Regions from separate parts of the Vreelandella sp. 162(4c) genome, predicted to be linked through region 1. Evidence: riboswitches for the same ligand, from Rfam matches in the RefSeq annotation. Region 1 holds a riboswitch; each other region holds the start of a gene.

Region 1 (7,180 bases):
GCCAGGTGGTAATCACCGCTTCGTGCTTGAGCATATCGAGAACTTGCGAGGTGAAGCGCAGAGCGCAGCACCTGGTTCTGGGCATCGCGTGCGAATCCCCGTTCCCAAGGTCAGCATTACCCCTGAACAGCTTGAGTTTGCGCTGTTAATGCGTGATCTCAAGCCTTCCAGAGCAGCACAACCTGAATCGTTAGGGGTAGCGATCAGCTAAACGCATAAACGTCCATCGCAAGCACACCGTGCTCTACGCTGTGGTGCAGCTGTTTTGCGTCGCCTCCTGCCCCCATGGCCACCAGCAATGGCTGAAAGTGTTCAGGGGTCGGGTGGTTCTCCTGCGCATAGGGTGCGCGCTCCCAGCTAAGCAGCGCTTCACGATCATTGGCGATAAGGCGCTCGCTTACCCAAGTGGCAAATTCATCAACCCAGGCGGGCACAGGGCTCTCCTGGGGCATGATTTCATACAGGTTATGGGTCAGGCTGCCCGAGCCGATCACCAAAATCCCCTCTTCCCGCAGAGCCGATAGGCGCTCGCCCAGCGTGGCCAGCTCCGCATTGCTCCAGCGCACCGGAAGCGACAGCGAGACAACCGGCACATTGGCGTCAGGAAACATCAGTGAAAGGGGCACCCAGGCGCCGTGATCCAGGCCGCGCTCTACCCGCTCTGCGCCCAGTAACACGGCCAGCCGTTCAGCCAGTTCCGGCTCACCCGGGGCAGGATACTGGCACTCGAAAAGCGCCTGTGGGAAGCCGCCAAAGTCGTGAATGGTTTCTGGCTTGGCGCTGATGCTGACCTTGAGCGCCAGGCTCTCCCAGTGCGCTGAGACCACTACCACCGCCTTGGGCGCAAGCTGCCTGCCCAGTTCACGTAGAAAGGCATGAGCCGGGGTTTTATTGAGGGCCAGCATGGGCGAACCATGGGAAATAAACAGGCTAGGTAACATGGGTGAGTCTCCTCAGCAGCATTGCCAGCGCTGGCGGTGAGGCAAGCGCTGGCGATAGGATTGGGTGTTAGGTGTTAGGTGTTAGGTGTTAGGTGTTAGGTGTTAGGTGTTAGGCGAAGCGGCGGCTTAACACCCAGGGGCCGCTGCCCAGGCCCGCTTGCACGATTAACGCCAGCGCCCAGAACACCGGGAATTCCCAACCGCCGCCGGCATTTGAAAACATCCAGCCGTTGCCAAGATGCACCCACGCAGCGCCAAGCAGCACTGGCACCAGCGCCAGGCTCACCCAGCGGGTATATACGCCAAGCAGCAAGGCGATGCCGCCGCCGACTTCGGCAGCAATGGTCAAGTAGGCCAGAAATCCAGGTAAACCCAGTGATTCAAAATAGCCGACGGTGCCCGGCAGGGTAAACACAAATACCTTGAGCAAACCGTGAGCGAGGGCCATTACTCCTAGTGCAATACGCAGTAGCGAGATGGCATGGGGCTGTAGAGAAGGAGTGGAGTGAGTAAGGGTTGTCATAAGAGTAGCTTCCATCGGGTGATTGATGACGCTACTTTACAGCCGGGCTAAGGTGAGATAATCAGCGTGTTATGCACATCACTGTTGCGTAATTGGCGACAATCCGATGTTGTGCTCCCAAACCGGTGGATCGCCCCACGCCTCGGTGAGCAGGTCAATAAAGCGCTCCACCTTGGCAGGCAGGTAGCGCCGGGCGGGGTAGAGCGCGTGAACATCGAGCCGCACCGTTGGCTCATGGGTCAAAATGGGCACTAAACGCCCGCTGGCGATACTCTCCGTGACCAGAAAGCTGGGCTGCTGAGCGATGCCTAAGCCTGCTTCTGCGGCGTGGGTGAGTACATCGCCGTTATTGCTTTCCAGCGGGCCACTGACCGTCAATGACTGTGTGGCAATCTGCCAGTCAGCGCTGTGCTGGCCGCTGCGATAGCGTAGGCAGTGGTGGTCGGCAAGGGCCTTAACGCTGCGGGGTTCACCGTGGATGGCAAGGTATTCAGGTGATGCGCAAAACAGCAGGCGGCAACGGGTTAGGCGGCGTGCCACTAAACTTGAATCAGGCAAGCTGCCGATACGAATGGCGACATCATACCCCTCTTCCAACAGATCAACGCGGCGGTCGTTCAGGTCCAATCGCACTTCAAGCGCTGGATGGGCCTGCATAAATTGGGCAACGAGAGGCGCCAGGTAGCGGGTGCCAAAACTCATTGGCCCATTCACGCGTAGCCGTCCACGCACGTCGCTGGTGCCTTGGCCTACTTCGGCGGCGGCTTCATCGAGCGCTTGCAGCACCCCTTGGGCGCGGGCTAAATAGCGCTCCCCGGCTTCCGTGAGATGCAGCCGTCGCGTAGTGCGTTGTATCAGTCGCGCACCCAGTGTCTCTTCCAGCGCCATGACCTGGCGGGATACGCGGGTGCGCGAAATATCCAGCGCTTCGGCAGCCCGGGTATAGCTACCCAGCTCGGCTACCCGCACAAAAGCGACGATGTGCTCTAACTGGTTCATGACGCCGAAACAGCTTGGAAAACCTGAAATGTCCGTGCTGCCTGGTAGGGGTCGGGTTGGCCACAAATGGCCGATATCACCGCTAAACCGTTCGCTCCCGCGCGCTGTACGCTAATCGCATGATCCGCTTTCAGCCCACCAATGGCCACGCTGGGCAGTGGGCACGCCTTGACCAGCGCCGCTAAACCACCAAAGCCGATGGGCTGGGCGTGATCCTGTTTGCTCTCGGTGGCAAACACGGGGCCAATCCCGACATAATCGAGTAGCTCAAACGGAGAGACTTGCAGCTGGGCGATAGTATTGATCGACAGGCCGATAATCGCTTGCTCACCTAGTACCCGACGCGCTTGCTGAACGGCAGCGTCGCTCTGACCGACATGCAGGCCATCTGCCTGGCTTTCTAGTGCCACCTGCAAACGATCGTTAATGATCAGCGGGACTCCGGTGCCTGCCAGAAGCGCTTTTAACCGTTTGGCTTGGGCAATCATCTGTTCATCGCTGGCATGCTTGTCACGCAACTGCACGGTGGTGACTCCGCCTTTTACCGCTGCCTCAACCGTTTGTTCCAAACCATGCTCTCGGCAGAGCGTGGCATCGGTGACCAAGTAGAGCGATAGATCAAGCGGCATGGATTGCCTCCAGTTGGGCATAAGTAGTGAGGTCGTCAGGGGTGAGTTGATACAGCGCATCCAGTAGCGCCACTTGAAAACTACCAGGCCCGTTGGCGTGGCTTCCCGCACGCTCCCCTGTGACCGCAAAGCAGGCCAGTGTGGCTACCGTTGCACCCAGTGGGGCATCGCGGTTGGCAGCCACAAAGCCTGCCACTAGCGCGCTCAGCCCACAGCCAAGCGTTGTTACGCGGGGCATCAAAGAGTGGCCACCGTTAATGCGGTAGTGCTGTGTGCCGTCCGTCACCCAGTCGCTTTCACCGGTCATCGCGACAATACAGCTGTGCTGCTGCGCTAATGCTATCGCGGCGTCCACGGCTTGGTCGGTGGCGGCTGTGGCGTCCACGCCGCGGCCTTGGCTGGCTAAACCGTTAAGGGCAAGAATTTCAGACGCATTGCCACGAATTACGCTGGGTTTAGCGGCTAGCAGCTTTGCGCACAACGTTTGGCGATAGCGCGTGGCGCCAACGGCCACGGGATCTAATACCCAGGGAATGGCATGCTGATCGGCAGTCGCTGTGGCGGTGAGCATAGCGTCAGCCCAGTGGGCAGAGATCGTGCCGATATTAATCGAAAGCCCCGCGGAGATAGCCGTGAATTCAGCCACTTCTTCAGGCGCATGCAGCATGGCGAGCGACGCGCCGGTGGCTAACAGCAGGTTGGCAGTGCTGTTCATGGCCACATAGTTGGTCATGCAGTGAACCAGCGGTGTCAATGAGCGCAGCGTCTCAAGGTAATCGCCAAGCGGGCGTAGGGTCATAGCATCCTCCCGGCAGGGAGGTGGTAAGCGTTACCACGACTCCCTACGCCGGTGTTATCCGGTTCAGGTTCAAAGGGTGCTTCTCAGCCCAACCGTAACGGAGGGCGCCCCTGTCGAGGGATTACTATCCTTGCCTGAAGTAGCCCTGTAAAGCCCCGGATGCGGACGATAGCAATCTAACGAAACGAAATACGCGTACCGTAGGTAAGCATTTCATCAGGTGTCATCGCTTTACCCTCGACCCCAATCATCTCGTCACCACACTGGTCGGCGAAGGTTAGCACGCCGTGGGTCAAGCCCAGTTGGCCCAGGGTATCGCGGATTTCGCCCGTGCCCAGAAAAGTACTGACGTGGCCCTTGTTATCGCTCAGCTCAGACACGCCGTTAGCATGGTGAAAACGCACTTTGTAGATTCCATCCATCGACTCGACTTCAACAATCGGCGAAAAACCGTTGTGAAGCGCATTGGAAAGCTGTTTTAGCGTCAGGTGGTCACCCAGCGTCATATCGATCGCACTCATGGAAAACTCCTGTGGACGCCTCAAAGGTGGGGCATCACTCATGTTGCGGGAACTGCTTTTTGTAAAGCTTATGAAGAATAAGTGTAGGGTTTTTGTTTAGTATTGCCAGTGCGCTTATCGGCACCTCGATACGACACTGCCTACGTGCTTGTAAGGGCTGTTATTATGGTCATAAAGCCCCCATGGTAAGCGGTACGTGAAGCTCAATGGATTCAATGATCAACATCAGCGATAGGAGAGCAAAATGAGTTTTCAAGGCGAGCAGCATCCCGGCGTCGTGGCTACGCCGCCCCAAACTCAAGGGTTTCGTTTAAACCACACCATGCTGCGGGTGAAAGACCCTGAGCAGGCATTGGCGTTCTACTCAAAAGTGTTTGGTATGCAGGTGATGCGGCGGCTGGATTTCGAAGAGATGCAGTTCTCGCTCTACTTCCTGGCCAACCTGGAACCCAGCGACAGCGTTCCGGACGATGCACAAGCGCGTACCGCCTGGACGTTTAGCCAGAAAGGGCTGCTGGAGCTGACCCACAACTGGGGGACTGAAGACCAGGAAGATTTCGCCTATCACGATGGCAATGCCGAACCCCAGGGCTTTGGGCATATCTGCTTCAACGTACCGGATTTGGCAGCGGCCCAGGCGTGGTTCGACGAGCATGACGTCACCTTCGTCAAACGCTCCGATCAGGGTAAGATGAAAGATGTTATCTTCGTTAAAGACCCGGATGGCTACTGGATCGAAGTGATTCAGGCAGACCTGATGGTGGGGAAGAGCGACTCTTGAGGCACGCCAATGGCTGAACTACTGTTCCGGCTGCGCCATGTGACCGACGAAGAGGCCATGGAGGTGCGTGACCTGCTCGCTGCCCATGGCTTTGATACCTATGAAACCCAGGCGGGCTTTTTCCGCCTGGGCGTTGACGCGATTTGGCTGCGCAATCCACATCAGCACGACGCTGCCATCGCGGCGTTAGAGGCCTACCAGGCGGAGCGCCTTGAGCGCGCCCAACGCGAGCATCAGGCGGCGGTTGAGCGGGGTGACGCGGAGACGCTGTGGCGTCGTTTGGCCGCTCACCCGGTGCAGGTCGTGTTAGTACTGCTAGCAGTGGGGCTTATTGCCGCCCTTACGCTGCTGCCGTTCCTGGGTATGTCGCGAAGCTAAGCGGCTGGCAGATGGCCGCGTTTGAGGTACATCATGACGCCATCATCACCGGCGGTAAGTGCCGGAGCAGAACCGCTGGGGTAGCGGCACCAGGTGCCTGCCGTGTAACTCTGTTCGCTATCGCTCAGTGTGCCTTCCAGAATCAAAAACTCCAGCCCGCCCAGCAGCGTGGGGTAGGTAATGGAGGTGCCCGCCGACCAGCGCTCCAGGCTGGTGCGCTCCTGCTTGTAGGTGTGCAGCATTTTATAGGCAATGCGCGGGCGTCGATCAGGCTGCCAGGGCAGCCGATGCGCTGGCACTGCCAACTGTAGCGTGTCGTTGGGGTCAAACTGGTGCAGTTTGACAAATATCAGCGCGCCTTCCTCGCCAATTTGCGGGGTATGGCCGGTGCCAATGGGGTTTCTTAAGTAGCTGCCCGCCGCGTAGCGCCCATGCTCATCGGCGAACACGCCTTCCAATACCAGAATCTCTTCGCCGCCGCCGTGGGTATGCCGCTCAAACTTTGTATTGGGGGCGTAGCGCACAAGGCTGGTAGCGCGAGCAACTTCATCACCAATCCGGTCAAACATCATGCGCTCTACCCCCGCGCTGGGGGAATCGACCCACTGATACTCTTCCGGGGTAACACAGGCAAAGTGGCTAAAATCGGCGTTTAGACGCATGGGAAAGGGCTCTTCGCAGTGAAGGTAAGTGACGGGGGAGGGTGCTAGTCTCCTTATCGACAGCAAAAAATGCAACTTTCGGTTGTTTGATCTTCGTTATATCGCCATAAAAAACACCCCAACCATTGGACGAATATCCAACGATTGGGGTGCAGTTCACGAAGGCGGCATCAGGTTGTCTGGCTGCTTGCTTAGGGCGCTTCAGTCAGTTTGGTAAGAATATGATGTGCAGCTTCGATGCGCGCCTGATTGGGGTAGTTGCGGTTAGCCAGCAGCACAATGCCGATTTGCTCGCTGGGTACAAAAGCCACGTAGCCGCCAAAGCCGTTGGTAGCGCCGGTTTTGTTATAGAGCGCTTCCTGCCTGGGGGCTAGCGGTGGGGTTAAGCGGTTGGCAGGGTTGGGCTGCAAAATCATCTCAAGCGAGTTGCCTGCCAGTAACTGATCGAGCGCCACCGGGTAGGCATAGCTTTCCCACCCCAGTCCTTGGGTCATATCGCCGACCTCAAAGTACCCCGTGCGCGTAGCGGCCAAGGCTTGGCTTAGTGGCTCATTAAGCTCAGCACCACTCATATTGGCTTCCACCAGCGTTAGTACGTCTGCGGCAGTCGATTTCAATCCGTAGGCTTGGGCATCCAGCATGCCTGGGTTCACCCGAATGGGTTCATCCTCTTTAGAGTAACCGTAGGCATAGTTCGCCTGCTGCGCTTCAGGCACCTGAAAGTAGCTATGCTCAAGCCCTAACGGGGGAAACAGCGCCTCCTCCATCGCCATCTCGAAGGGCTGACCAAGGCTTTGTGCGGCGAGATAACCGAACAGGCCCAGGCTCGGGTTGGAGTAGAGCCGATGGCTGCCAGGGGCGGATTCAGGCTGCCACTGGCGGTAGTAGTCGATCATCGTCTCTTCACTTTGGACCGACTCAGGGAACTGTAGCGGCAGCTCGCCCGC
Region 2 (7,180 bases), 1.7 Mb from region 1:
ATGGAGTGCGCGCGGATATCCAGGAAATTGACATTCCAGATGCCCGCTAACGCCAGCAGCACGGGCAGGTTCTCCGCCATTTCTGCCTCAGCAAAATGGCGATCCATGGCGTGCGCACCGGCTAAAAACTCGCGGAAATTCGCCATCCCCACCACCAGCGCAATCGGCAAGCCAATGGTGCCCCACAGCGAGTAGCGCCCGCCGACCCACTCCCAAAAGGTTAACTGGTGATCCTCCGCAATGCCCCACTCGGTCATTTTCTCAGGGCTCGCCGACACACCAATAAAGTGCTGACGCACCACCAACTCAGCGCTAATCGGCGTCGCACCATGCTGGGTCAAGCGGCTAAGTAACCACTCCCGTGCGGTGTTAGCGTTGGAAAGTGTATCAATGGTGGTGAACGACTTGGATGACAACACAAAGATAGTAGTTTCAGGATTCAACCGGCTCAGATAGTCCGCTAGCTGGGAGCCATCCATGGTGGAGGCAAAATGCACCTCAACCGGATGAATATCTTTGGGCCGAAAATCTGCCAACGCATGGGTAACCATTAACGGGCCCAGATCTGAACCGCCTACGCCCAGGTTAACCACATGCCGAATCGGCTTGCCGGTGGCACCACGCCACTGCCCTGCGTGCAGCCGACTGACCAAGCGCTCCATTTGAGCAAGGCTTTCGTGTACGGCAGCGACAATATCCTCACCCTCAACCTCCAGCGTCGCATCAGCGGGTAAACGCAGAGCCGTATGTAACGCCGGGCGGTTTTCGCTGACGTTCACTCGCTTACCGCTCAACAGCGCTTCAATAGCAGAGGGTACGCCCGCTTCACTAGCCAGCGTAAACAGATGTTCGAGGGTATCATCATCCCAGCGCTGCTTGGAAAGATCTAGCGTCAAGCCCGCCACCTGGCGAGTAAAGCTTTCCCAGCGGGAAGGCTCGGTGCCAAACAGCGTTTTCAAGTGGACATGCTGCAGCGTTTCAGCGTGATGCTTTAACGTCTGCCATGCCGGTAACGTATCGGGTGTAGCGCTTGATGCTGAGGCCATTTAGCTTCTCCAGTGGCGTCGATCCTTGCAGCGGGGTTCATTAAACAGGTTAATAACCTTAAACAGGGCTGTTCTATGTGAGTCTGTGCTAGACAGGCCTGTTCTAGTCAATTAAGGGCGCGTAAACTAGCACGCCTTTTCCATGATCCCGGCTTGCCCATGAGTGATGCATCTTACCGTGACGCTATCTTTTCGACACCCCTTGACCGAGTCGCGCGGTTCTCTTTCGACGAAAAGGTGGTCGCCTGCTTTCCTGACATGATCCGCCGATCGGTACCCGGCTACGGGCAAATTCTTGGCATGTTGAGCTTAATTGCCCAGCGCCACCTGCGCCATGGCGCCCATGTCTATGATCTAGGCTGTTCGCTGGGCGCTTCCGGCCTTGCGCTGGCAGGGGCGCTGGCGCCTGACGCCTTTCGCTATACGGGCGTTGACCTATCGCCCGCCATGGTCGCCCAGGCTCGGCAAACCTTTGCTGACGAGTGCCCAGCGTACGCTATGCAGGTCGAAGAAGCCGACATTCGTACCCTCGAGTATGCATCTTCGGGCATGATCATTCTCAATTTTACCCTACAGTTTCTACCCGCCGCCGACCGCGATGCACTACTGGCGCGGCTTTATGCAGCGCTGGAACCCGGCGGCGTGCTGATTCTCTCGGAGAAAACCGTCGACGCCGACGAGCGCGACAACGCCTGGCGGGTAGAACGCTACCACGATTTCAAGCGCGCCAATGGCTACAGTGATCTGGAAATCAGCCAGAAGCGCACCGCTCTTGAGAACGTACTGGTGCCGGATACCCTCGATGCACTTCATGGTCGTTTGAAACAAGCAGGTTTTCCACGTTCGATGACCTGGTTCCAGTACCTTAACTTTGCCTCGCTGATTGCGTTTAAGGAGGGTTAAAGGTGGCGCCACTACCCGACGATCATCGCGCAATTTATCAGGCGTTTTTAGATCAAGCTACGCTTGATGCCTCACTAACGCCCTGGTTAGCGAAGCTTCCCGAGCAGTTAGCTCACGGGCTTGACCGTAGCCGCCACGGCGATTTATCCGCCTGGGAAAAAGCCGTGGCCAAGCTTCCGGTGCTGCCCGCCGAGCGGCGCGTGGATTTAAACAGCGACACCGTCAGCGTTGATCTCGATCTTAGCGATAGCCAGCAGCGCCAATGCTTTAACCTGCTTAGAAAGCTTGCCCCATGGCGTAAAGGCCCTTTTCAGCTAGGCGGCATTTATATCGACACCGAGTGGCGCTCTGACTGGAAGTGGCAAAGAGTGGCTCCCCACTTGGCGCCGCTAAAATACCGTAAGGTACTCGACGTGGGGGGTGGCAGCGGTTACCACGCCTGGCGGATGGCTGGGGCAGGGGCTGCTTTCGTATTAGTAATTGACCCTTCGCCGCGCTTCTACTGGCAATTTCAGGCGGTACGCCACTTCGTCGGCGATACCGATGACGGCAGAACTCAGTTTTTACCAGTGGGTATAGAAGATGTGCCGGAGAACCTGGGCTTTTTCGATACGGTATTTTCCATGGGCGTGCTCTACCATCGCCCTGCCCCGTTGGAACATCTTCAGCAGCTAAAAGCCACGTTAGTTCCGGGCGGCGAGCTGGTGCTAGAAACCCTGGTAGTCGAAGGCGACGAGCAGACCGTATTTGTGCCCGGCGAACGTTACGCCGCCATGCCCAACGTCTACTTCCTGCCCTCTTCTCAAGCACTCTGCCACTGGCTGGAGCGCTGCGGCTTTACCAACGTGCGCGTGGTCGATGAAGCCGTTACCACGTTAGACGAGCAGCGCTCGACGGAGTGGATGACCTACCAATCGTTGGCTGATTTTCTCGACCCCAACGACCGCACCCGCACCATTGAAGGCTACCCTGCACCGCGGCGGGCGGTGATTTTGGCGAATAAGCCGGGCCAAGTTAGCCGTTAGCCGTTAGCCGTTAGCCGTTAGCCGTTAGCCGTTAGCCGTTAGCCGTTAGCCGTTAGCCGTTAGCCGTTAGCCGTTAGCCGTTAGCCAAGTGTGCGAAGAAGGTGTCAAAACCGCCCCGGCGTCCGCCAAGCCGCATTGAATTGCCCCCCCCAAATATTGACTTATACTAAAACTCATAGTAACAGTAACTTTTCCGAGGGGTGCCTGTTATTCAGGCTGAGATGGAGTTATCCAAACCCTTTGAACCTGATCCGGCTGATACCGGCGTAGGAACGGACATAAACCATATATGAATCTGTTTTGACACCTACGCCTGTATTATCCGAATCTCAATGCAGGAGTGTATCGTGTCGCAAGGTAACTCAACGCCCGCTAACGCATCTACGCTCAGTAGTACCTCCCCTTTTAACACGTCTGATAAAAACCGCCTGAACTCCGTACTTGCCAAGCCACGCTTGGCAGCAATCGCCGTAACTCTGCGTAATAATGAAGTTCTCCTCGTCCAACGCAGTAAAGAACCTCAACGGGGCACTTGGGGCTTCCCCGGAGGATCAGTGGAACCGGGAGAAAGCCTACATTGTGCAGCAAAGCGCGAATTAATGGAGGAAACCGGTATCACAGCATTGGTAGGACCGTTAATTGATGTAGTAGAAGTAATCGGATATGACCCAGAGGGAAGTCACCACCACTTCGCCTTGGTTGCCCTTTTATGTCACTACGTTGATGGCGAGCTACGGCCTGGTGATGATGCTGCGGACTGCCGCTGGGCGAAAGTTATAAACGGAGAACTCAACTTCAATGAAGCCTTAGCTGATCACGTCGCAGATACTGTCGTGAAAGCCTTTAATTTGCACAGTTTGGCCATCAAAGAAAAATCAAACGCGATTCACGGCTCCAATTCAGCTTTTTAAACTACTCGCCATCATTCGTATCAGCAAAATACGCCTCTTTGCCCACCGAAAGAGATGAATATAATGATGCACAAACATTATACGAATTTCACCAGCCTCTACAGAGATACACTGCATAAAATTTGCTTTGAATATGAATATGTTAACTCACCTAGAGGAAATAAAGAGCGAGAACTCATTGGCTTCAATATCCGACTCGACAATCCTCCTGATCGTTTTTGTCTAAGCAAAATACGCAAACAAAATATTGTTTTTAATTATGCAGAAGCGTTATGGTATTTATCAGGTAAAAACGACTTAGCATTTATTTCCTGGTACGCCCCTTCAATGCAACGCTACAGCCCAGATGGTATAAGCTTACCTGGTACTGGTTACGGAGCTCGTCTTAAAAACTTTGGTGCAGACACGCTCGATCAAATCGAACGAGTGATTGATATCCTTAAAAATGACGATCCCGACAGTAAGCGCGCTGTCCTTCAAATATTTAGTGCGGAAGAAGATCTTTATCGACGCAATATCGACGTTTCATGTACCTTGGGTCTTCAGTTGCTACTCCGCGAAGAAAAGTTGAACATGGTCAGCTATATGCGTGCAAATGATGCCTACGTTGGCATGCTGAACGATATTTTCTCTTTTACTTTCTTGCAAGAGTATATTGCTGCCCGCATAGGCTGCAAAATCGGTCACTACACACATCAAGTTGGTTCTATTCACGTCTATGAAAGCACACATGAGCGTGCGCTTGAACTTTTGAATAGTAATGAAACTATACCCCAGCCAGGCACAGTACCTTTAATGCCAATTGGCACCTCCCCGACTACCATACGCAAACTATTGGAATATGAGTCAGAGATCCGTAGCGGCTTGTTGACGTTTAATGATATGGCTAATCTTAACCTAACGACGTATTGGCGAGATGTGCTGATGTTGTTCTGGATCTATCGCCAAATAAAGATAGGGAATGCGCTGCCTCAAAAGGCGTTAGAGATAATTAACCCCTACTATCAACCGTTTCTTATTAATCGCTGGGGATAGTACAAGCATTCATACATGAGCAAATATTAGGGGATTTATTTTTATGAATACTAATTGGACTGAACAAAATATCGCCGAGCTTTTTGACGCTTATGATGATTGGGTGGAGAATGCTTTTGGCTATCAACCACTCATCGCGGAGTTAACCTGCTCTTATGGCAAGGGAATTAGTGTATTGGACTACGGCTGTGGCAGCGGCAAAGTGTCCAGAAGATTAAGAGACGACGGATTCGACTATGTCACCGGTGTTGACATCTCTCCAACAATGATTGAAAAAGCAATATCCGCAGGCACTAACCGTCTTCGCTTTGAGCAAATCCATGGTCCAAATTTGCCATTTCCTGATAACAGTTTTGAAGCTGTCATTAGTTGTTTTCTGTTTATTAACATTCCCGAAAGACGTGAACTAGTACGCATCACTACGGAAGTAATGCGCGTACTTAAACCTGGCGGCTCCTATTACATCCTCGACACTCATCCTCAAACCACCGGAGTCGATTATCCGACCTACCGCAATGGAGAGCATGGTATTTCCTATCAAGACGGAGATAATCGCCCAGTCTACCTCACGATACCGGGAAGGCAGCAACCATTAGAGATTGTCGACAAACAATGGGGTTTATCCACATATCGAAATACATTCGCCGCAGCGGGGCTTTCACTAACCACAGAGCGTAATCTACCATTTGACAATTCGCAGTTGCCAGTTCATACGAGTGAATTCCGCACTCTACAGGACACAAAACCCTATATTCTACTGCGCGCCACAAAGCAATAAAGACAGACAATAGGTATTAACTAAGTGCCTATGCAAAAGTAAATCAGGTATAAATATCTAGTAAGCTACTGATTTTTTTATAACCTTTAATGCACGAAAAATTATGCATAGACACTTAGTGGCACTGAAAACACAGCTTCAATACACGCTCACCGCCGCAAAATCACCAGCCAGCGCCCCAGGTTCATAACACTGGCCAGCGAGGCGGCCACGTAGGTAAACGCGCAGGCGGTGAGTACGTGCCGGGCACCGGGCATATCGTAAGGCGGGACGTACTCTTTCAAGAGCGGCAGCGCCCGGTTAAAGCTGGCATCAAACTCAACTGGCAGGGTCACAAAATGCACCAGCGCCGCGGTGCCAAAGCTGATCACCGCCATGGCAATTACAATGGCTAAACCACCCGGCAGACGCGTCAATAAAAACAGAAAAGGTGCAGCCATCATCAGTACAGCGCCGAGTTTCTCAGCTTTTTGGGCAACGCCGACTAAGCGGCTACGCGCCAGTAGCGGCGCGTAACCCTGGTGATGCTGAATGGCGTGCCCTACTTCATGGGCAGCCACCGTGACGGCCGTTAGCGAACGCCCATCGTAGTTATCCGGTGAAAGACGTACGCAGCGGGTTTCTGGGTCATAATGGTCACCATACTCAGTGCGCTCAACGCTTGCGCCCTCAATCCCCAGTCGGCGCAGCAAATGATCGGCAAGCTCTGCACCCGTGCCCGGGTAATCGTCACGGCCGCGGGTATGGCGTTTAAGTACCCACTTGGCCCAAACATTGGGGAGCACAAATACTGCCAGCGCAAAAATGATCAGCACAACAACCATGGCAGCCCCTATCTACAAATAACCGTCGTTAAACACACTTCTTCGTAGCGTACTTTTACCATGGGGACTGACTTGGCAACAGCGTTATGCGGGATCGTTGCGGTGCTCCTCAACTTCGCGCTGTACTGCCGCTAAGCCGTGGGCAGAGATATCGCCCTGGGCGTGGGCGTGTTCGGCAATCAGCACGCTATCTGCGGCGAGCACTAAATCACATTGGGTGCCGGCCAACTCATCCCGCAACCGCTGGATCGCCTGCTCGCGCCTGGGGTTTTTATCCACTTGACGAATATAAATCGCTTTAATCCGATCTGGGTAGGCTTTCACTATCTCGGTATACACTTCTGGATCGTGTTGACCGCTATCGCCAATGAGAATACACGGCATATCATTATAAAGCGTCAACATACGGTCGATCAGTTCGCGCTTATGCTCTTCTGCACGGCGCGGCCAAGGCTTGCGCAAAGAGATGCCCCATTCGCGTAAAAAGATAATCGGCCCAACGGGGATGCGGTTGATCTGAAAAAAGGTTTCGAGCATTTCGTATATCGCCCAAGGGCCACGGGATACATACAAAATGGGCCGCTCAGCGCGTTCACTAACGCCACGATGTAAAGCTTGATAAAGCGGCGCAACACCGGGGAAAGCGGTGCGGCGATGA
Region 3 (7,180 bases), 1.1 Mb from region 1:
GTTATCATCGCTGCAGCCGGTTAATAAGCCTGCGCTGAGCAGAGCCGCGGTTACCGCCAAGGAAAGTTTGGTTTTCATCTGGAATCGGTTCTTTGAATGGTGTTGGTTTTAAATAGAACGCCGTAACAGAGCGCTGCGCAAATGAGAATCATACACGAGCAATGTATAATTAATCTACTTGAGCGATAAATACTTTTAGAGAAAATTCAGTAAATGGTTATTTGTACTTAGAAGCCTGATCGCGGCAACAGTTGAGGTCGTTGAACGGGAACTCTATAAGGAATTGCAAAGCCAGAAAAACATGCAGTGTCTGACCCGTTGCAAGTAGATATGTAAAGTGGCCCTTGAGTTTTTCTAAGACTCAAGGGCCACATATAGTTGCGACGCTGTTCAGTAAGTCGCTATTTTAAACTTCCTGATACAGCTCACTGCCTTTGTTGCGGAACTTCTCTGCCTGCTCTTCCATGCCTTTCATCACCGCTTCCTGATCGCCGTTTAGGCCATGTTCGTTGGCGTAATCGCGCACCTCCTGGCTGATCTTCATGGAGCAGAACTTTGGTCCGCACATGGAGCAGAAGTGCGCCACCTTGGCGGAGTCTTTGGGCAGGGTTTCGTCGTGGTACTCCCGAGCAGTATCCGGGTCTAGCCCCAGGTTGAACTGGTCTTCCCAGCGGAACTCGAAGCGCGCCTTAGAGAGTGCATTATCCCGCCGCTGTGCTGCAGGGTGGCCCTTGGCGAGATCCGCCGCGTGGGCAGCAATCTTGTAGGTAATGATGCCGGTTTTGACGTCGTCTTTATTGGGCAGGCCCAGGTGCTCTTTGGGGGTGACGTAGCAGAGCATGGCGCAGCCAAACCAGCCGATCATCGCCGCCCCAATGCCCGAGGTAATGTGGTCGTAGCCGGGGGCTATATCGGTTACCAGCGGGCCTAAGGTATAGAAGGGCGCTTCGTCGCAGTATTCCAACTGCTTATCCATGTTCTCTTTCACCAGGTGCATGGGCACGTGGCCGGGGCCTTCGATCATCACCTGCACATCGTGCTTCCAGGCAATATGGGTCAGCTCGCCCAAGGTTTTTAGCTCCGCCATCTGTGCTTCGTCATTGGCATCGGCCACTGAGCCAGGACGCAGGCCATCACCGAGGGAGAACGCCACATCGTACTGCTTGCAGATCTCGCAGATCTCCTCGAAGTGGGTGTACAAGAAGCTCTCCTGGTGATGGTACAAACACCATTTGGCCATGATCGAGCCGCCGCGGCTGACAATGCCGGTGACCCGCTTGGCGGTGAGCGGTACATAGCGCAGCAGTACGCCCGCGTGAATGGTGAAGTAGTCCACGCCCTGTTCGGCCTGCTCGATCAGCGTATCGCGGAAGACTTCCCAGGTGAGGTCTTCGGCCACGCCTTTGACCTTTTCCAGCGCCTGATAGATAGGCACTGTGCCAATCGGCACCGGAGAGTTGCGCAAAATCCACTCGCGGGTTTCGTGGATGTTCTGCCCAGTGGAGAGATCCATAATGGTGTCCGCGCCCCAGCGGATGCCCCAGGTCATCTTATCCACCTCCTCTTCGATAGAAGAAGTCACCGCTGAGTTACCCAGATTACCGTTAATTTTGACCAGGAAATTACGGCCAATAATCATCGGCTCGCTTTCTGGGTGGTTGATGTTATTGGGAATAATCGCCCGCCCTCTGGCGACTTCATCACGCACAAACTCAGGGGTGATTTCTTCCGGCAGGCTGGCGCCAAAGCTCTGGCCTTTGTGCTGATGGCCCAGAATGCGCTCTACTTCAGCGGTACCTAGCGCTTGACGGCGCTGGTTTTCGCGCAAGGCGATAAACTCCATTTCCGGGGTGATAATGCCCTGGCGGGCGTAGTGCAGCTGGGTCACGTTCTTGCCCGGTTTTGCTCGGCGTGGTGTGCGGGTTAGATCAAAGCGCAGCTGGGCAAGCGTCGGGTCGTTGGCGCGGCGGTTGCCGTAATCAGACGTGGGGCCTGATAGAAATTCGGTATCGTCACGCTCTTCAATCCAGGCTCGGCGTAGTTCCGGCAGACCGCGGCGCAGGTCATTGTTAGCATCCGGATCGCTATAGGGGCCTGAAGTGTCGTACACCAGCAGTGGCGGGTTCTCTTCATCAATGCCGGTGGTTTTGGTCGGCGACAGTGAAATTTCCCGGAACGGCACACGGATATCCGGGCGCGAACCTTCGATATATACCTTACGTGAGCCGGGCAGCGGCGCAATGGCGGCGGCATCGACCTGGGCGGTTTCGGCTAAAAAGTGGCTGGTTTTGCTTGTTACGGTCTTAGTCATTACGGTTGTTTCCTTGTGTTGTTTTGCTGAATTAGTGGGTGAGGTCTTGGTCTATCAGCTCTAGGCCCATCTGCCAGAAGTCGATTTCCAGGCGGGTGGCGTCGCGGAAGATCTTGCTCAGTTCGGCAAAGCGGGCGGGGGTAATGTCGGCAAGGCGGATATTCAGCCATTCAAGCTCCGCCTGCATGGCGGCCTGAAACTCCTCGCCTTCGTACATGGCTATCCAGGCGTCGTAAGGGTTTTGCGCGCCGCGCAGGGTGGAAGGCTGGGCGTTTAGCCAGTTGGCGATTTCGCCGTAGCCCACCAGGCAGGGGGCCAACGCCACGTGCAAATCCAGCAGGTCGCCGCGGTTGCCGGTATCTAACACATAGCGGGTGTAGGCAAGCGTCGCTCTGGCTTCGGGAAGCTCCTCCAGTTCTTGCTCGGAAATCCCCCACTCCTGACAAAAGCCCACGTGCAGGCCCAGCTCCACATCCACAATGGCTTTCAAGCCTTCATGGGCTTGGCGAAGATCGGCGAGGGTGGGGCTTTTGTAGGCAGCCAGCGCATAGGCGCGGGCGAAGTGAATCAAAAACAGGTAGTCCTGCTTTAAATAGTGGCGAAACGACGCCCCGGGCAGCGTGGCGGTGCCTAGCTGGCGCACAAAATCGTGCTCAATATAGGCGCGCCAATCTTTCTGGCAAGCGGTAGTGAGATCAGTAAAGCGGTAGCCCATGACTCCTCCGGTGGTAATGATCCGGAGGGCGGGCGAAAAAGATCGAGGGAGTGGCGCAGAAGGGCGGCGTGCGATCGTGAGAGAGCAGCCGTGGCCATCGCTTGATCCCTACGCCGGTACCCTCGCTGCGAACTTGTGTAAGTAGCAGCGCATTAGCCGGATCAGGTTCTGCGGGATCAGCGCTCGGCAGCATTAATTGCTACGCCCTGCGCCATCTCAGCCGGATTTCACCGGCACCCCGTCAAGCTGTTCGTTGGTGGAGTGTAGGAGGCGGGTGAGGGAGATGCAAGGGTGTATGACATGGAAAGTTATCGGGAAACAATTTATTAGCATCATTACAGCGATGAGAGTTTAGGTGCTGTAATGGCGTTTCATGGCATCGGTACGTGAATTATTATACAGTTGAGTAACAAGTGGCTGTTTTACAGCCACTGCTATTTCGAATGTGAACCGTAGGAAGTTGCATGACCAACACGAACTCGATTTTAGGCGTCTATCTCAGTGATTCGCTCGACCTTGATGCCATTTATGGTAACGCCTTGCGCGATGAAGCGAGTGATGTCGTCCTGCGCCATCCCCATGAGATCGATAACCCCGAAGATGTGCGTTTTGCGATCTGCTGGTTGCCCAATGACAAGGCTTTCGAGAGCTATCCTAATCTTGAGCTGGCGATGTCTATCGGTGCCGGTGTTGATGCCCTGCTGGCGCATCCTGGCCTGAGCGATGAAGTACATATCGCCCGGGTGCGGGATCCACATCAGGCCGACTTGATGGCGGGTTTTGCCGCGCATGAGGTGCTCCATCGTGAGCGTGAGTTCACCACCCTGGAGCAAAATGCTGCCAAGGCGCATTGGGCGCCATTGACGATGCGCGCGCCAGCATCAAGAAAGGTGGCGGTGCTGGGACACGGCACCATGGGGCGCGCCGTGGTGAAAGCGGTGGCCGCGCTTGGCTTTTCTGTACACGTAGCCTGCCGCAGCGAGCCACAAGCGCCGGTTGAAGGCGTGACCTATCTGACAGGTGACGGGGCTGTCATGGCGGCAGCGGATGGCGCCGATTATCTGATCAATGTGCTGCCACTGACGGCTACCACTGAAAACGTGCTTAACAAGGCGCTGTTCGCGAAGCTCGCCAAAGACGCTTGGTTGGTGCAGATCGGTCGGGGTGAGCACTTGGTCGAGGACGATCTTCTCCTAGCGCTCGAACACGGCCATTTGGGTGGGGCGAGCCTGGATGTGTTCCGTGCAGAGCCGCTGCCTGCGGATCATCCCTTCTGGCAGCATGAGTGCCTGCGCATCACACCACACATTGCCAGTGATTCGTTGCCAGAGGTGGTCGCAGGGCAGGTTGTCGACACCGCCCGCGCCCTTCGCGATGGGCAGCCGCTTGCCATGGGCGTTGATCGGGCGCGCGGTTACTGACGTAAACGCTAACCACGTTGCATGACAATCACTTTGCTGCAAAGGAACACCTGATGAGTCTCGATAAGTCTCAACGCACCACGACGAGCAACGCCGAACAAGAAACCCGCATCGCGCTGGCAGCCTGCTATCGTCTGGCCGCCCACTATCGCATGACGGATCTGATCTACACTCATATTACCGCGCGGGTGCCTGGTGAGAAGGGACGTTTCCTGATCAACCCTTACGGTTGGCGTTGGGAGGAGATTACGGCTTCTTCGCTGGTGAAGATTGACGTTGATGGCCATAAGATTGATAACAGCCCAGAACAAGTGAATCCGGCTGGTTTCACCATCCATTCCGCGATTCATACTGCTAGCCACCATGCGGCCTGGGTGATGCATACCCACACGCGCGCTGGCGTGGCGGTGTCGTCGCTGGAGTCGGGCCTTGAAACACGGCTTAACCAGATTGCGCTGCAGTTTCACGAACGGGTGTCTTACCACGATTATGAAGGCATTGCCCTGGATCTGGCTGAGCGTGAGCGAATAGTGGCAAGCCTTGGCGACAACCCGGCGCTGGTGTTGCGTAACCATGGCCTGCTGACGACCGGTGCGTCGGCTGCAGAGATGTTCAACAATATGTTTTATCTTGAGCGTGCCTGTGAGCTACAGGTGGCGGCGCAGTCTACTGGCCAGCCCTTACGGCTGGTGCCAGAAGAGGTGGCGCGGCACGTGGCGCGCCAATACGACCAGACTATTCATGAAGACGGCGATCTTGAACTCGAATGGGCCGCGCACCTGCGCACGCTTGAGGCGCTGGATCCAAGCTACAAAGACTAAATTGGCGCGGTTGCCAGCACGGCAAGCAAGCCAGTATCAGAACTATACGAATATCTACACAAGCAAAAGGGGGCCACTGGACGGCCCCTTTTTGGTTGTGCCACGTCCTGAATTAGCGTTGATAAACGTGATGCTCGCACAGGCCCGTGACCATTAGTGTTGTGGTACGCGGTTTTCCAGCCAGCGCAGCCCAACGATCAAGACGCCGCTCAGGCAGAGGTAGACGGCGACCAGGAAGAGTAACGGTTCGTAAGTCAGGTAAGTGGTCTGGCGTACCTGGGTGATGACGGCATACAAGTCCATCACGGTGATGGTGGCAACCAGCGGTGTGGATTTCAGTTGCAGGATGATCTCGCCCGTCAGCGTTGGTAGAGCACGATGAACAGCACGCGGAAACCAGACACGGCTAAAAACCTTGCGACGCGACATGCCGAAAGCCTTGGCGGCTTCCAGCTCGCCATGCGGTACACCGGCAAAGGCACCGCGCATAACCTCACCCTGATAGGCGGCAAATGACACCGTGAGGGCAATGAAACCATAGGGCCAGGCCTGGCGCAGGTAGTCCCAGGCCCAGGAGTCGCGAATTTCCGGGAACTGGCCGAACAGCGCTCCTAGCCCGAAATAGAACAGCCATAGCTGCAGTAGCAGTGGCGTGCCACGGATGACGGTGCAGAAGCCGGTGGCTAGCCATCGCAGCGGCCACGCTCCTTTGACTTGCGCAAGCCCTAAAGGCAAAGCAATCAGAAAGCCCACCACCACGCTGGATACCAGCATGATCAAAGTCATCTGCAGGCCTTCCCAGAGCTTGGGCAAGTAGCGGGGTAGCCAGCTCCAGTCCATCAGTTGAATCGCGGCCACCAGACCGACGATGAATATCAAAAGCAGGATAATACGGTGAGGCTCAAGTAGGCCCGGCAGTTTGGTTAACATGGGCGTTCGCGACGGTCGGGTAAGCGACGCCAGAGTTTGAGGGTCAGACACAGGCATTCCTTGAGTTCAGCGTGTAGAGACAAGACCACGCCGTGCGTAGCGTTCGAAGCGGCGCAAGGCCACGTTTGATATCAGCGTTAGCGCCAGATACAGCACGCCCGCGGCCAGAAAGAACATAATGTAATGCTGCGTAGCGCCAGCGGCCTGCCGGGTGACCAGTGTGAGCTCGCTGAAGCCGATGACGGCAAGCAGGGCGGTGTCTTTAGTGGCAATCATCCACAGGTTGGCCATGCCGGGCAGGGCATGTGGTGTCATTGCTGGCAGCGTGACCCGACGCAGCACCTGGGCGGGCGACATGCCAAAGGCGTGGGCCGCCTCGGTCTGCCCGCGGGGGACGGCGAGAATGGCCCCGCGAAAGACTTCGGTCGCATAGCCGCCCTGTACCAAGCCTATTACCAGAATCCCGGCGGTCAGGCCGTCGATATCGACGCTGCCAAACCCCATGGCGGTTGAAGCACGGCTTAAAAGATCGGTGCCAACATAGTAGAACAGCAGCATCAGCACCAATTCGGGCACGGCACGAATGACCACAGTGTAGATTTCAAACAGGTCGCGAACGACCTTGTTGCCGTACAGTTTGCCAGCGGCACCTGCGATGCCGATCAGGATACCCAGCAAATAGCCACCCGCCGCCAGCTGGATCGAGCGCATGAACCCGACGAGCAACACCTTGCCCCAGCCGGGAGGCTCATAGGCCAACAAGCTTAAATCGAAGACAGTCGTCATAGTGGCTTGTCCTTGTGAAATTGGAAAGCAAAGGCCGCCTGGGTGGGCGGCCTTTGCTGGTGGGGATTAGCTGCCGTAGATATCAAAGTCGAAGTAAGGGGCGCTAATTTCTTCATAGGTGCTATCGGCGCGCATCGCGTCGATGGCTGAATTGACCCGTTCGCGAAGTTCGGTATCACTCTGGCGCAGGCCTACT
Region 4 (7,180 bases), 2.0 Mb from region 1:
AATCCACGCCACCAGCTGTTCGGCCTCTTCTCGGGTGCCATGGGAAACGCCAAATATCTGTACTTGATAAAGATACACGCGGGTCCACATCATTTCGCTAAGGTTCCCACCGCTGGCACCGGCAATAGAGAGACGGGGGTAGCTCTTACGCCCCTGCATATCGACAATCATGGTGTCGATAAACAGGTTGGTCATCTCACCGCCGACCAAGTCCATCACCGCATCGATTGGCTTACCGCCTGTGGTTTCCAGCACTCGGTCAACAAACGTCGGCAGGTCGCCACGATCAATGACCGCTTCTGCGCCTAGTGCTTTGAGCGCCTCGGCTTTATCTAACTGGCTAACGGCATACGGAACCGCTCCCACAATACGGCAGAGCTGAATGAGCGCGGTGCCCACACCACCACTAGCGCCACTGACCAGCACACGCTCGCCAGCACTCACCTTGGCGGCAGTCATCATATGGTAAGCCGTTTGATAAGAGCACATACCCATTGAGGCCAGTTCAGCGTCGTGAAGCTCAGAGTTGGGCACGTGATAAAACTGATCAGCAGGCACGGCGATATACTCAGCAAAGCCGCCGTCGGCTCCATGGCCGTAGTAATCCGGGGTTAGATTAATATCACGGCGTTCATCGGCGTAAATATTAAAATCCAGCAAACCTCGCTGACCAATGCGCCCGGCGTCAACGCCCTCTCCCACCGCCACTATGCGGCCTGCGACGTCAGCGCCTTGAATACGCGGGAAAGTTAAGGTTGGCGTACCACCCATGGCAAAGGAGGTAACATCGCCTTTGTCCTTGGTAGGGTACAGCCCTTCACGCGCCTTGCGATCCGTGTTGTTCTTCGCCGTGGCGGTCACCTGCACCAGCACTTCGCCCGCCTTGGGCTGCGGCGTGGCGACACCCTGATGGTATTCCAGCTTTTCTATACCGCCATGTCCAACCAAGAGCATAGCAGCCATTGTGGTGGGCACCGTGTGTGTCGTCTCGGCCATGGAGTGACTCCTAGGTTGGGCTAACGTCAAACTGCTAAAAACAGATTAGCTAAAAACAGGAACGCCAATCAGCACTGTGTGCAAGTAAAAGGCAAACACCACATACGCTACCAAGCCGACGAGTATGGTAGCAATGGTGGCCATTTTATTAGTGCTAACGGGCGCTGGTGGCGTAAGACGACCACGCTTTTTGGCGGTTTTGAACGCCAGGATAGCCCAGATAAGAAAGGCAGCAAAAAAGATAATATCACCCAAGCGACCGTTGGCCAGCAGGTGAGCAAAAGCCCAGACTTTCACCGCCAGCATCATCGGATGGCCAAGTTTGGCCTTAATCGCGTTATGCGGAATGTATGCCGCCACCAGCATAATAAAGGCCGGCACCATCAGCAGCGCCACCGCATGGCGCATTCCCATTGGCGGGTACCAGATATAGATGGGATCAAGGCGCATCTGGCCAAAACCGTATATAGCAATGGCCAAGCCAACGATGGATACCGCCGAATAGGCGACTTTCCAAGTGGTTTCGCCATGTTTCGCAATCTGCTGCTGACGCCAGTTTTCAGCAAAGATACGTACAGAGTGGCTGCCTAAAAAAATCAGCAGCCCGATAATCATAATCGTCATGGAACAACTCCCAGTGAAAACGCTAGTCGACGGCTTTATGCCTTATAGTCTTGGTCGCTGGAGAGGATGCCACACTCAGCCACCGACCACCTATGCATGGGTCAACTTTTTGTTTCCTGGAGTCGTTCTATGGGGAGACTAAACCCCGTCCTTAAAACCTGTCCTTAAAACCAATGCTTGCGCTTAAATAGCCAAATCATGACACCCGCAATACCCAACATGGCTCCCCAGACAAAAAAGTAGCCATACTGATAACGCAGCTCGGGCATATTTTCGAAGTTCATACCGTAAATCCCGGCAATAAACGTGAGCGGCACAAAAATCGCGGTAATCACCGTGAGCACCCGCATGGTGATATTTAGCTGGTGGGAGGAAATAGAGATATAGCCATCGATTAGGTCACCGCAAATGTCGTAGTACATTTGGGTCAATGTGTAGAGGCGTTCGAAGCGATCCGCTACATCGTTGATGGCGTGCAGGGTTTCGCTCTCTTCCCGCGGTAAATGCTCATAGTCATAAGCGGTGAGTTCTTGGGTAATCCCCTGGTGGTAGCTAAAGATGCGGCGCATTTTAACCAGCCGGGAACGGTAAGTGATGATCTTGCGCATTAGCACATCATTACCATTTTCCAGCAGTTCGTCTTCCAGATCGCTTAACGCCGTTTCGAACTCAAGCAGGCTATCGATATAAAAGCCCGCAGAAATATACATCACCCGCAGCGCGACATGTTCCGGCGAATGGGCCAGCAGGGCTTTACCGTGCTCGTTGAATAGCCGTTCTATGGAGAGCGCTTGGCCGGGATGGAGGGTGACCAGAAATCGCTCCCCCACAAAGAAACAGACCTGTTGAGGCAGATAGTTTAGTTCGGCATCAAAGGAGGAGATGCCACGATAAATAATCAAGGTGTGATTATCAAACTCTTCAATTTTTGGCGGATGGCGCTCTTTGTGGGCATCTTGAATCGCCATGGGGTGAAACTCAAACGCCTCTAAAATCGCCCGCTCGCTTTGTTGGGACTCGCCCTGCATATCGATCCAGATATGGCTGCCAGGCGTCGTCTGCCAGACAGCCAACAGGCTTTCATCCCCCTCGTGGGTCTCACCTTCAGGGGTAGTCAGAAGAGTTCGAATCATGGATGTCCTTGCGAATAGCTAGCGTTAAGTAGGCTAACAACACACTCACCAGCGTTGAGGCGATTAACGCCCCGACGAATGGCCCCAAGGTAGGGACACTGCCCGGAAAACTGGCGGCCACCATCCCGGCGACCAAGCTTCCTTGGCTTAACCACCCTGGGAGAATGGCACCCAGCAGCCCCGCGATGCCACCTACAATGGCGGCCAGTGGCGTCATTCGTTGCCACAGGCCCAACAGCACAGGTACCACAATGGCAGCACACAGCAGGTCGGCAATCAAAAACAGACGCAGTACTGACAACCCCTGCAAGGCAATTAATACCACCGGTACCATTACTACCACTGTCACCCAGCGGGCAGCCACCAGTGATACGCCCTGCTGCTCGCTGCGCGCGACCACCAACGAGGCAATACCATTTTGCAGCGTATCAACGCTGGAGGCCACCAAGGTCACCGCTAATACCAAGGCGGGTAGCGTCAGCCAAACAGGAGCATCACTTAACAGGGCAAAAAATGGCATCGGCGGCTCGCCTAATGGCACACCACTCATCGCGGCCAATACACCTAGACCACCAATCACCATGATGACGACTACCGTCATTGCGCCACCTAACCATGCCCCGCGCCCCAGGCTTTGATCGTCTTGAGCGGCCCACACGCGCTGCCAATAGCCTTGATGGAAGAGATTGGCCGCGGTAACCGCGATCACTAGCGTTAACGCTACGCTGAGCGCACTGGTGATGGGAATGGCAGGAAGCGCAGCCTCGTTGGGAATAGTGGGAAGCCGCCATAGGGCCATGCCACCGACCACACACAGCAGTACCAGTAACAACCACGCCTGCCAACGGTCAGTGGCAAGGCTGGCCCGTAGACCACCTGCCGCAGTATAGATGAGCGTGGTAAGCGCCACGCCAATAATCACCAGTGCGGGGGGCACATCGGAAAGCAGCGCGGTAATGGCGCCAATAGCGGTTAGCTCGGCAGCTAAAAAGCACGCCATATAGGCGATTGATACCAGCGTTACCCAGCGCCTTACACCAGGGCCATAGCACGCTTCGGCAAACTCGGCGATGCTGCGCCCCTCGGGCAGCGCCCGGCGAATCTTCGGCCCATACAGCCCCAAGACGATAAACGGCAGCGCAGAGCCTAATGCATAGCCTGCCAGGGCCAGCGGGCCAACAAAGGCGCCGATTTCAGGAGGAGCAAAGAGAATCCATGCGCCCATGCCGGAGGCAAGGAAGGAGAGCCCCAGGGTAGATGCCGTTTGCGAGTTACGGGCGGTGACATAGTCATCAAGTGGGCCATTCACCCAGCGAGCCCGGAGGCCTAAGTAAGCAAAGCAGCACAGCGCCGCACCAAGCACGGCTAACGTTAGGTAAAGCATGTCGCACTTCCTCCGCCGGTACGAACCGGATCAGGTTCCAGGGTCTGCGTAGCCGCATCTCAGCCCTTTTATGCAGGGCTCCCCTGGCGACAGTGAATGTAGGTGTTTTGCTAAGCGCTTTTTCTAAGTACGTTTTTGGGTACTTTTCGAAGCGCTGTCTCAAGAACTATTCTCAATCAAAATCATAGCTTAGTAAAGTTAAGGTGCGCTGGTCGCCTCTTAGCGAGGCACTCGCCCCATCAGGTAGAACTCCTCATTGGGTGGCGTACCTGCCAGGGTAACCAACCGATTCGACAAGCCAAAAAACGCCGCGATCGCGCCTATATCCCAGCAATCCTCTTGGCTAAAGCCTACTTCCAGCAGGCGGGCAAGCCATTCATCAGTCATTTCACCCACATCGATGGCACAGTGCATGGCGAAATCGAGCATCACCCGGTGGCGCTCGCTAATCGGCGCCACCCGATGGTTGATCGCCACTTGGTCAGCGAGTAGCGGGTCTTTACTGTAAATGCGCACCAGTGCCCCGTGAGCAACCACACAATATAGGCAGCGATTACGTGCGCTGGTAGCCACTACAATCATCTCTTTTTCGGCTTTGGTGAGGGTATCTGATTCGCGCTCCATCAACGCATCGTGATAGGCAAAAAAAGCACGAAATTCAGCAGGGCGATGGGCCAACATCAGAAAGACATTGGGCACAAAACCCGCTTTACCCTGAACGGTCAAAATGGTATTGCGAATATCGTCAGGCAGGTCATCCAATGTTTCAGGCACGTTAAAACGACTTAATGATGAAGACATGCTCACCTCTTTCTTGTTAAGTTTAGCCATCTCATAAAAACGGCTTAGCGGTTGTGTAACAAAAAGCTGAATTAAGAGGCTTTTATTCAGCCGCCCTACTCGCCATACTGAAGATTCGTTCTGTGACAAAAAAACATGCGCTACTCTTAATAAACAGTTCGTTCAAAGGGACACTGTCATGAGCCATAACGAAGCCAAGGAACATACCCCCGGTCGTCTAAACGAGCTGTTTACTGACCCTTACCGAGCATTTGAAAATGATACCGATGAGCGTCAGCTGCACATTCGTATAATGCTGCATATGCTGCTTGCCCGCCCAATGACACGGGGTCAAATGACACTTCGCGTCATTCATGGCTGGGAAAATGGCGGCTGTGAGCCCGAAGACCTCCAGCATGTCGACTATACTCTTGATGGCGTTCCTGACTTTAAGCGCGCTGTACAAGATTTTGAACACGCTTCTAAGCACAACACGCCGTTACCTGCCGACAACAGCGCCATTCTTGCCGCCCCGCTTGCCAATGCAATTGCAGACGCCGAAGCCGAAGGGCAAGACCTTACCAACGATATTCGCGAGACCCCTGCGCGCTGGCCAGCCTTTGAGGGTGGTTTGGCACTATATACGCTGTTTAAAATGTACCATCGGCTGATTTATGGCGAAGATGACACCTACCGCTGCACGCAGTGTGTAACTCCGCTGGGAATGCGCGAAATACATGAGTTTCACCTTGAAGAGGGTGAGTTTGCTCTGCTCGTCCCCCCCGCTGAACACTTTATGGGTAAGGAGTCGCTGTTAGTATTGCATGAAAGCCAGCTCGGCCCCATTGAACAGCTGCTTGAAGAGAGCCTTCCGCTGTTTGACAACTTTTAAGCCAGCCACCTGGCTTGATCTGCCAAGCGGTTAACCGACCTCGTTAGCAACTGGCCCCGCTTAAGCGGAGCCAGTTAGCGCCACTTTTTTAACCCAGCGAAATCGTGCTATTAATACCGCTGGAAACATTCTCGGGTTCAAACCAACGTGCCGTTACGGTTTTTGTTTGTGTCCAGAATGCAATCGCCTGCTTACCATTGGGCCCTAAATCGCCCAGCTTTGAAGCCCTTGACCCGGTGAAACTAAAGTAAGCGACCGGTACGGGGATTGGCACGTTAATACCAATTTGTCCAACATCGATATCGGTTTCAAACCGGCGCGCTACCCAGCCTGAGTTAGTAAAGATGGAGGTACCGTTGCCGTTGGGATTGGCATTGATAAAGGCAATCGCCTCATCCAGGGTTTCAACACTGACCACACACAGCACGGGGCCAAAAATCTCTTCGCGATAAATGGTCATATCGGCGGTTACATCGGCAAACAAGGTCGGCCCCACGAAGTTACCGTTGGGGTAACCCTCTACCTGAACCTTGCGACCATCAACCATCAGTTTGGCGCCCTCTTTCTCCCCTGCATCGATTAAACGTAGTACACGATCACGGGCAGCAGGTGACACCAGCGGGCCCAAGTCCGCATCAAGCTGAGTGCCTGGGCCTACTTTCATTGCTCGCGCCGCATCTACTATATCGCTTAGCCACTCGCGTGCCTCGCCGACAAGCACCACTACCGAGTTCGCCATGCAGCGTTGGCCCGCAGCGCCAAAAGCTGAGCCCAGCAGGTTGTTGATCGCTTGACTACGGTTAGCATCAGGCATAACCACACAGTGATTCTTGGCGCCCATCATCGCCTGCATGCGCTTGCCCGCCGCTGCTGCACGGTTATACAGCAGCGACCCCACATGGGTAGAGCCGATGAACGAGAGCGCTTTGATATCCTGATGATCGGCAATTTGATTGGCCACGTCCGGGCCACCGTGCACTACGTTGAGCACGCCCGCTGGGATACCCGCTTCATGGGCTAGCTCCACTAAGCGCATGGTGGAGCTGGGATCCTGTTCGGAGGGCTTAAGCACAAAGGTATTTCCGGTGGCAATCGCCAGCGGGAACATAAAGCAGGGCAACATAATCGGGAAGTTAAAGGCGGTAATCCCAGCCCCCACCCCCAGCGGTTGGTGCATGGTGTAAACGTCTACCTCGTTGGCAGCGTTTTCAGCTAATTCACCCAACTGCAACGAAGTAATCGAACAAGCGTGCTCTACCACTTCCAGACCACGACCCACTTCGCCTTCCGCATCGGGCAGGGTTTTACCGTGCTCTTCAGTAATCAGTGCCGCGAGTTCAGCGGTATTGTCGCGAATCAGCGCTTGCAGCT

Evidence for each region. A riboswitch is a leader RNA that binds a small molecule or an ion and turns the genes downstream of it on or off. The one in region 1 is predicted to bind thiamine pyrophosphate.
Region 2: linked by a shared signal. The riboswitch ahead of AC4EYZ_RS02620 (NUDIX hydrolase) and the one ahead of thiM (hydroxyethylthiazole kinase) in region 1 are both predicted to bind thiamine pyrophosphate.
Region 3: linked by a shared signal. The riboswitch ahead of tenA (thiaminase II) and the one ahead of thiM (hydroxyethylthiazole kinase) in region 1 are both predicted to bind thiamine pyrophosphate.
Region 4: linked by a shared signal. The riboswitch ahead of AC4EYZ_RS19690 (sodium:solute symporter family transporter) and the one ahead of thiM (hydroxyethylthiazole kinase) in region 1 are both predicted to bind thiamine pyrophosphate.

The regions. Positions count from the first base shown of each region.
Region 1 is NZ_CM176981.1:2,305,974-2,313,153, reverse strand. Features, by position in the region: gene trhP (prephenate-dependent tRNA uridine(34) hydroxylase TrhP) at 1-211, shown strand, start outside; gene AC4EYZ_RS10565 (DODA-type extradiol aromatic ring-opening family dioxygenase) at 204-941, opposite strand; gene AC4EYZ_RS10560 (DoxX family protein) at 1,051-1,479, opposite strand; gene AC4EYZ_RS10555 (LysR family transcriptional regulator) at 1,543-2,463, opposite strand; gene thiE (thiamine phosphate synthase) at 2,460-3,092, opposite strand; gene thiM (hydroxyethylthiazole kinase) at 3,082-3,891, opposite strand; TPP riboswitch at 3,915-4,013, opposite strand; gene AC4EYZ_RS10540 (hypothetical protein) at 4,068-4,412, opposite strand; gene gloA (lactoylglutathione lyase) at 4,657-5,193, shown strand; gene AC4EYZ_RS10530 (DUF6164 family protein) at 5,203-5,571, shown strand; gene AC4EYZ_RS10525 (cupin domain-containing protein) at 5,568-6,233, opposite strand; partial or broken gene ampC (class C beta-lactamase) at 6,425-7,180, opposite strand, start outside.
Region 2 is NZ_CM176981.1:570,339-577,518, forward strand. Features, by position in the region: gene pgi (glucose-6-phosphate isomerase) at 1-1,046, opposite strand, end outside; gene cmoA (carboxy-S-adenosyl-L-methionine synthase CmoA) at 1,206-1,949, shown strand; gene cmoB (tRNA 5-methoxyuridine(34)/uridine 5-oxyacetic acid(34) synthase CmoB) at 1,952-2,974, shown strand; TPP riboswitch at 3,161-3,264, shown strand; gene AC4EYZ_RS02620 (NUDIX hydrolase) at 3,322-3,885, shown strand; gene AC4EYZ_RS02625 (thymidylate synthase) at 3,949-4,920, shown strand; gene AC4EYZ_RS02630 (class I SAM-dependent methyltransferase) at 4,964-5,698, shown strand; gene AC4EYZ_RS02635 (zinc metallopeptidase) at 5,848-6,522, opposite strand; gene AC4EYZ_RS02640 (App1 family protein phosphatidate phosphatase) at 6,607-7,180, opposite strand, start outside.
Region 3 is NZ_CM176981.1:1,228,884-1,236,063, reverse strand. Features, by position in the region: gene AC4EYZ_RS05630 (hypothetical protein) at 1-78, opposite strand, end outside; gene thiC (phosphomethylpyrimidine synthase ThiC) at 407-2,311, opposite strand; gene tenA (thiaminase II) at 2,343-3,026, opposite strand; TPP riboswitch at 3,115-3,277, opposite strand; gene AC4EYZ_RS05615 (NAD(P)-dependent oxidoreductase) at 3,491-4,447, shown strand; gene AC4EYZ_RS05610 (class II aldolase/adducin family protein) at 4,501-5,268, shown strand; gene AC4EYZ_RS05605 (ABC transporter permease) at 5,422-6,255, opposite strand; gene AC4EYZ_RS05600 (ABC transporter permease) at 6,265-6,984, opposite strand; gene AC4EYZ_RS05595 (transporter substrate-binding domain-containing protein) at 7,051-7,180, opposite strand, start outside.
Region 4 is NZ_CM176981.1:4,284,002-4,291,181, reverse strand. Features, by position in the region: gene AC4EYZ_RS19705 (alcohol dehydrogenase catalytic domain-containing protein) at 1-996, opposite strand, end outside; gene AC4EYZ_RS19700 (NnrU family protein) at 1,042-1,620, opposite strand; gene corA (magnesium/cobalt transporter CorA) at 1,785-2,753, opposite strand; gene AC4EYZ_RS19690 (sodium:solute symporter family transporter) at 2,725-4,137, opposite strand; TPP riboswitch at 4,127-4,232, opposite strand; gene AC4EYZ_RS19685 (peroxidase-related enzyme) at 4,357-4,938, opposite strand; gene AC4EYZ_RS19680 (hypothetical protein) at 5,117-5,809, shown strand; gene AC4EYZ_RS19675 (CoA-acylating methylmalonate-semialdehyde dehydrogenase) at 5,898-7,180, opposite strand, start outside.